2 linked regions of the Pelodictyon luteolum DSM 273 genome follow. The protein of the gene in region 1 binds, or shares a complex with, the protein of each later gene. Links are inferred from orthologs where the notes say so. Each region holds a gene or a part of one and is shown on either strand. Other genes may lie near its edges.

The links.
Region 2: the proteins of secY (region 1) and secA are in contact, whole or in part, in a crystal structure (PDB 3DIN), measured with the Thermotoga maritima proteins. The link is inferred for Pelodictyon luteolum DSM 273 from one-to-one orthologs. Residues at the interface, in WP_004081795.1 of Thermotoga maritima: Glu108, Gly109, Glu110, Glu111, Ala236, Glu237, Arg238, Arg239, Ile240, Thr241, Ile242, Gln243, Tyr244, Ala245, Arg246, Arg247, Val248, Thr249, Gly250, Arg251, Arg252, Val253, Tyr254, Gly256, Ala257, Ser258, Thr259, Tyr260, Leu261, Pro262; in WP_004082002.1 of Thermotoga maritima: Glu261, Ala262, Arg263, Lys300, Ala301, Arg302, Thr303, Ile304, Ile305, Leu323, Tyr324, Asp325, Pro326, Val329, Ser330, Tyr333, Ile336, Lys340, Phe345, Val349, Glu363, Phe364, Tyr374, Ser375, Gly376, Gly377, Glu393, Ile395, Thr482, Ser483.

The regions. Positions count from the first base shown.
Region 1 is NC_007512.1:196,485-199,643, reverse strand. Bases 1-2,841 are described here. They hold secY (preprotein translocase subunit SecY), read right to left. Parts: upstream 2,167-2,841; coding sequence 835-2,166; downstream 1-834. Other genes in these bases: rpmD (50S ribosomal protein L30), read right to left, coding at 2,774-2,841; rplO (50S ribosomal protein L15), read right to left, coding at 2,185-2,739; map (type I methionyl aminopeptidase), read right to left, coding at 35-820. In the rest of the region: more of rpmD, read right to left, coding at 2,842-2,959; rpsE (30S ribosomal protein S5), read right to left, coding at 2,977-3,159. UniProt on the Escherichia coli protein: The central subunit of the protein translocation channel SecYEG. Consists of two halves formed by TMs 1-5 and 6-10.
Region 2 is NC_007512.1:1,236,043-1,240,001, reverse strand. Bases 1-3,641 are described here. They hold secA (preprotein translocase subunit SecA), read right to left. Parts: upstream 3,276-3,641; coding sequence 201-3,275; downstream 1-200. Other genes in these bases: PLUT_RS05670 (DNA-3-methyladenine glycosylase family protein), read right to left, coding at 3,429-3,641; purL (phosphoribosylformylglycinamidine synthase subunit PurL), read right to left, coding at 1-171. In the rest of the region: more of PLUT_RS05670, read right to left, coding at 3,642-3,959. UniProt on the Escherichia coli protein: Required for protein export, interacts with the SecYEG preprotein conducting channel.

The sequences.
Region 1 (3,159 bases):
CTCCTTTGTGCTCTAGTGTGTTGCCGTAGCGCTGTTACGGGAGAAATGAACCGGTCAGAATCTCTGCCGCTCCCTTCCGCACTACGATCGTGTGTTCAAAATGTGCCGACGGCCTGCCGTCTTCAGTGACTGCAACCCATCCGCCCCGCCTGGAAACCGCTCGGCGCGATCGCCCGAGTGCGATCATGGGCTCGATGGCGAGCGTCATCCCCTCGCGCAGCGTGACACCGGTGTTCGGGCGGCCGTAATTAGGAACTGCGGGATCTTCATGCAGTTCGCTGCCGATGCCGTGACCGACCATATTTTCAATAACGCTGTAACCGAAAGAGCGGGCATGCTGCTCAACGGCGGAGGAAATGTCGTGCAGGCGATTGCCCGCAACAGCCATCCGGATGCCGCACATGAGCGACTCCCTTGTCTCATCAACAAGCTGGCGTACCTCGTCGGAAACATCTCCAATAATGAATGTGCGTGCTGAATCGCCGTGATATCCGCCCTTCAGGGCACCGCAGTCGACTGAGACAATATCACCCTCTTTGATGACACGTTTCGGGCTCGGAATGCCGTGCACCACCTCTTCATTGATGGAAACGCAGAGCGTTGCCGGGTAGGGTGTGGCGTCCGGGTCACCTTTCGGCGCGTAGTGCAGAAAGCTTGGAACAGCGTCCTGGCTCCGGATGAACTCCTCGGCCATTTCGTCAAGCATCTTGGTGGTCATTCCAGCCCGAATCTCGGTCTCAAGCATATCAAGCGTCCTTGCGACGATAGCGCCGGACTCCCGCATCAACTCGATTTCACGTTCGCTTTTTATGGTGATCATTCCTGCGTCATCCTTTAGCGTGCCTGGCGGCCGCGGGTCTTGCCGGCTTTCATGAATCCGTCATAGTGGCGCATGAGCAGATGGCTTTCTACCTGCTGCAGGGTATCCAGACCGACACCGACGATGATGAGCAGGCTTGTTCCGCCGAAGAACTGAGCAAATCCGGGGGTAACATTGGCAAACTTCGTAAGGAACGTCGGCAGCACCGCGATGAGTGCAAGCGAGACAGCGCCGGGAAGGGTGATGCGTGTCAGGATATTGTCGATGAAGTCCGCCGTGCTCTTGCCGGGCCGGACACCCGGAATAAAGCCGCCCTGGCGGCGCATGGTATCTGCGACCTCCTTCGGGTTGAAGGCGATGGCCGTATAGAAATAGGTAAAGAAAACGATCATGGTGCCGAACATGAGTGCATACCACCATGAGTCATAGGCAAATATTGAAGCGACCGACTGCATGGCCTCACTGTCAGGGAAGAACGAAAGGAAAGTGCTTGGCAGGAACATGATGGACTGTGCAAAAATGATCGGCATGACGCCGGCGGTATTGATGCGCATCGGGATGTACTGGGTGCCTCCACCATATACTTTACGGCCAACCACCCTCTTGGCATGTTGGACGGGGACGCGGCGGGTGCCGACTGTCAGAAGGACGACAAATGCTACGATGGCCACCATCATGGCGAGAATGATGATCTCGATGATCCAGTTCTTGCTGCCGAGCGAGAGTGAACGGTACTCGTTGACGAGGGATGCAGGGAACCCGGCCAGAATGCCGATCATGATGATGAGCGAGATGCCGTTGCCGATGCCCTGTTCGGTAATGCGCTCGCCGAGCCACATCACGAAAACAGTGGAGGCGGTCAGGATGATGACGGCACTGAGGGAAAAGAAAAATCCGGGATCAGGCACTACGGAATGGCCGAACGAGGATGGGCTCGATAGACTGACGCTCACGCCCCATGCCTGGAGTGCAGCGATGAAGATGGTTCCAAGCCGGGTCATCTGGTTGATCTTCTGGCGGCCCTCTTCGCCCTCCTGCTGGAGCTTCTGAAAATAAGGGGTGACTGCGCCGAGCAGCTGAATGATGATCGATGCGGAAATGTAGGGCATGATGCCGAGCGAGAAAATCGATGCTCTGGCAAAAGCTCCGCCGACGAACAGATCGAACAGGCCGAAAAGGTCGTTGGCATGGGACGACGATGCGCCCGCTACGGCGGACGCATCGACACCCGGTATGGTGATATGGGAACCAAGCCTGTAGATGAACAGCAGGAGAAGCGTATAAAGGATCCTCTGACGGAGTTCAGGGATTTTGTTGATGTTCCTTATGCTTTCAGTGAGCTTCATAAGAGTCCTTTAATGCTGTCAGGGCTTTTGGTTTTTCTTGACTCTCTTGACCAGTTTGGTTTTCGGTTTCAGGAGGGCCTCTTCAACCGCAAGATCCCTGACGCGAGCCGCTTCCTCAAGGGTACGGACGGCAGTGACAGCCTCGCCGCCGGCAGCAGTGATTTTCGCCTCAGCCGACTTGCTGAACCCGTGAGCAGTTATTTTAACTGCAGCAGTGATCTCTCCGTTGCCGAGAACCTTGAAATAATCGGCATTGGAAGCGTGGCAGAGCACCTTGAGTTCGATGACGCCGAGCTCATTTTCAATAAGGCCCTGCTCGATCCAGCGGGTGATCTGGGAAAGGTTCACCGTTGTGACCGACTTTCTGTCGATAGGGGTGAAGCCGAACTTAGGAAGCCTGCGGTAGACAGGAATCTGACCACCCTCGTTAATCGGCCTCTTGTAGCCGCTTCTTGCCTGCTGGCCCTTGTTGCCTTTGCCGGCAGTGGTGCCGTTTCCGGAACCCTGGCCGCGGCCGACCCGCTTTTTATTTTTTACCGCGCCTTTTGCAGGACGAAGTGAACTTAAATCCATGATTTCAATTCCCGACTTACTATTAGTAAAAATCTCAGACTTCCTCGACCTTCACGAGGTGCTGGACGACACGAATCTGGCCCCTGGTGCAGGGATTGTCCTTCCGCTCGACCGTGTAATGCGGCCTGCCGAGCCCAAGCGCCTGAATGGTGGCTTTCTGTTTTTTCGTTCCACCGATGATGCTGCGCACCTGGGTGATTTTCAATTTTTTATCGCTCATGATCGCATTCACAGATTTTAGCTTTCAAATACCTCTTTGAGGCTCTTGGACCGTCTCTCGGCAACATCATTGGCATCAGAGATGCTCTTGAGTCCAAGGATCGCTGCTTTCACCACGTTGTGGGGATTGGAGGATCCGAGTGACTTGGTGAGCACATCACGGACACCGGCCATTTCCAGCACTGCCCTGACGGCGCCGCC
Region 2 (3,959 bases), 1.0 Mb from region 1 along the record:
GGCAATTGAGTTTTTGTAGCTGCAGTGCTCGCTCCACATGACGGAGAAGATCCCAAGTTCAGTAAACGTGGGGGTGCGGCCGAGCACCTCCTGTATCTTCTGGTACTCTTCTGCATTAAGGCCATGTTCGGCGGCAAGGGCAAGATTGACTTCCGGTTCGATCGTTTTCATGCTGGGTGTTCGATGTTCCTTAGGGGTGATCACGCCTCTCGGCCGTGACAGTTTTTGTACTTCTTTCCGCTTCCGCAGGGGCAGAGGTCATTCCTGCCCGGTTTTGAGTGATCGGCGACAACCGGCTGCTGCTTTGATGCCTGCGATTCAGGTTCGCCATCCGGCTGAGCATTATACACACTGCCGGCCTCCTCATGCTGCGCCATCAGCTTTTCCTGCTGGATGGCGGCCCGGCGGCGGCGCTCCTCGATCTCGCCGGCTTCGTCCGGGTGGACGGGAAAGAGCTTGAATGCGAGCGACAGGGTTTCCAGCTCGATTTCATGCAGCAGCAGAATGAAGAGATTGTAGGCCTCCTGCTTGTATTCAAGCAGCGGGTCTTTCTGGCCGTATGCCCGCAGGTTGATGCCCTCGCGAAGGGTATCGATTTCGCGGAGGTGCTCCCGCCAGTGCTTGTCGATGACGCTGAGCACGGCATACTTCTCGATCTGACGCATGATTTCTTCCGGCACGGCCTCTTCCTTGCGGCGATAGAACGCGAGCGCAAGGTCGTAAAGGCTGTCGGCCATGGGAGCGATACCTTCCCGCTCGAAGGTTTCCCGGTCAGGCTTGAACTCGATTGAGAGCTCCCTGAGGACCTGCTCTTCAAGGGCGTCAACATCGTGCGTTTTATGGTGCTTTTCGACCGTTGTGTCGCAGTAGTCCCGGAGAAGGTCGAGGATGTCGGAGGTCAGACGCTCCTTTTTCAGGCCGTCACGGCGGCGGGTGTAGATGACCTCGCGCTGCTGGTTCAGGACATCGTCATATTCAAGGAGGCGCTTGCGGATGGCGAAGTTCTGTTCTTCGACCTTTTTCTGTGCCCTCTCGATCGACTTGGTGATCATGGAGTGCTCAATCACGTCTCCCTCTTCATGGCCGAGGCGGTCCATCACCGAAATCACCCGGTCGGAACCGAAGAGGCGCATCAGTTCATCCTCAAGCGAAACGAAAAACACCGATTCACCGGGATCTCCCTGACGTCCGGCCCTGCCCCGAAGCTGGCGGTCGATTCGGCGGGACTCATGGCGTTCGGAGCCGAGGATGAAGAGGCCTCCGAGGTCACGGACCCCTTCGCCGAGCTTGATGTCGGTGCCGCGGCCCGCCATGTTCGTGGCAATGGTGACCGCTCCCTGCCTGCCGGCTTCGGCTACGATTTCGGCTTCACGCTCGTTCTGCTTGGCGTTGAGCACATTGTGCGTGATGCGTTTTGCCCGGAGCATCCTTGACAGGGTTTCCGACACTTCAACACTCGTCGTACCGACCAGCACCGGCTGGCCCTTTTTCTGAAGTTCCTCGACTTTGGCTGCAATCGCGTTGTATTTCTCGCGCCGGGTCTTGTAGACGAGGTCGTCCATGTCCCTGCGCACGATCGGACGGTTGGTGGGGATGGCCACCACGTCCAGCTTGTAGATTTCGTAGAACTCCGATGCTTCGGTTTCGGCCGTGCCCGTCATGCCGGCAAGCTTTTTGTAGAGGCGGAAGAAGTTCTGGATCGTGACGGTTGCCATGGTCTGGGTTTCGCCCTCGATCTTCACGTTCTCCTTGGCTTCGATCGCCTGATGCAGCCCGTCGCTGTAACGGCGCCCGGGAAGGATGCGGCCGGTGAACTCGTCGACAATCATCACCTGACCGTTCTGTACCACGTATTCATCGTCTTTTGTAAAGAGCGAGTAGGCTTTCAGGAGCTGCGCGATGTTATGGAGCCGTTCAGAGCGTTCGGCAAACAACCTGTATACCTCGTCTTTCCTCATGATCTTATCGGGAGCTGCAATAGAAGAATCGGCGTCGATGGCGGCTATCTCAGTGCCCACGTCGGGAAGAAGGAAGAGGTCCCGGTCCTGATGGCTCAGTTTGCTGAGGAACTCTCGGCCCTTGTCTGTAAGGTCGATGGTCGAGGCTTTTTCGTCGACGGCGAAATAAAGTTCATCATCGACTTCGTGCATCCTGCTTGATTTATCGCGCAGGTACTCGTTTTCCGTGGTCTGGATGAGCTTTGCGACTCCCTGCTGGGCAAGGAGCTTGGTGTAGCGGCTGTTTTTCGGCTGGCCCCGTTTTACCCGGAGCAGGGCAAGACCCGCTTCGGGGTCAGGTTTTTCGTTCTTCAGACCCTTTTCTGCTTCGCTGAGGAATGATGCCGTCAGGTGCTGCTGCGCCCGCACCAGCTGTTCAATCCAGGGCCGTATTTCCTCGAACTTGCTGTTGTCGGCGTTGGGGACAGGGCCGGAAATGATGAGCGGGGTCCTGGCTTCGTCGATGAGGACGCTGTCGACCTCATCGACGATTGCGAAATAAAAGTCGCGCTGCACCATCTCATCCTCGGTTCCTGCCATGTTGTCGCGGAGGTAGTCGAAGCCGAACTCGTTGTTGGTGCCGTAGGTAACGTCGCACTGGTACTGGCGGCGGCGTTCTTCAGGGCGCATGGTGTTCAGGATGACGCCGACACTGATGCCGTGGAACTCGAACACGGGGTTCATCCACTCCTTGTCGCGCTGTGCCAGATAATCGTTGACCGTCACCAGATGAACTCCGCGGCCGGTGAGGGCGTTGAGGAAGGTCGGAAGGGTTGATACGAGGGTTTTACCCTCGCCGGTGGCCATTTCAGAGATCTTTCCGGAGTGCAGGACGATGCCGCCGATGAGCTGTACGTCATAGGGCACCATGTCCCATGTTGCCTCGCGCCCCATGACAGTATATACATGGCCCTTGAGGCGCCGGCAGGTGTCTTTGACAACGGCGTATGTGTCAGGGAGGATCTCTTCAAGCACTGCGGCCGTTGCAGTTTCGTACTCTTTGGCGAGTTCGTCTATCTCTTCGTTGATCCTGTCTGCATCTTCAAGGCTTATCGCGGCATCGTCGAGTTTCAGGTAGAGGTCACTGCGCTTTGACTCTATCGGCTCGAGCGTTTTGCGTACCCGGGCCTTCAGCTCCATGCAGCGTGCCCTGAGCTCATCGTCGCTGAGCGGAACCAGCGCGGCATGGAGTTCATTGATCCGGTCAATGACCGGCTGGATCTTCTTTACGTCTTTTTCGTGCTTGGAGCCGAATATCTTTTCAAAAAATTTCAACATGCTGAAGCAGTGCTCACCTCTAAGGTTTCAAGGACGTCCATGTGGCCGTATTTTCGTCTCATAAGGTATTGAATTACGGCTTGAGAAAAAAACCGATACACAGGAAAAAAGAGCCCTCCTGAGAGCTGACGGAATAAGGGTTCCGGGGGTATTTCAAAACGCCTGCATTTTCCTGACTTCAGTCCTCCAGCAGTGGAAGAGGTGGTGGCCTCTGTAGCCGGCCAGTTTTTCTCCAAGGAGCTCCCGGGCTCTTTCGGCGAGGATGCGGTAGTTTTTATCGGTGAGGGGGGCTGATGCCTCGGGAAAGCCGAACCACAGGCCAAGGAACTGCCGGACATGGGTGTCGATGGGGAATGCATCGAACCGTCCCAGTCCGAACAGGGCGATGCAGTCAGCGATCTTCAGTCCGATGCCTCCGCATCGGCTGAGGGCTGCCTGAATATCCTCCTGCGTGTTTTTTTTCGAGGCCAGAGCCTTGAAGTCAATGCAGCCTTCAGTGACTTTTTGCGAGGCGCTGATGATGTTACGGGCCCTCATGAGGTTGTTGTTCGTACACGCCCTGAGTTCCATAGGATCTGCAGCCCCGAGGCGTGACGGGGTAGGGAAGCGGTACAGATTGATGGTGCAGCCGTTCAGTGACAGCGGAACATGCTCGCCGTAGCGCCGGGCAAGCATCGAGACCTG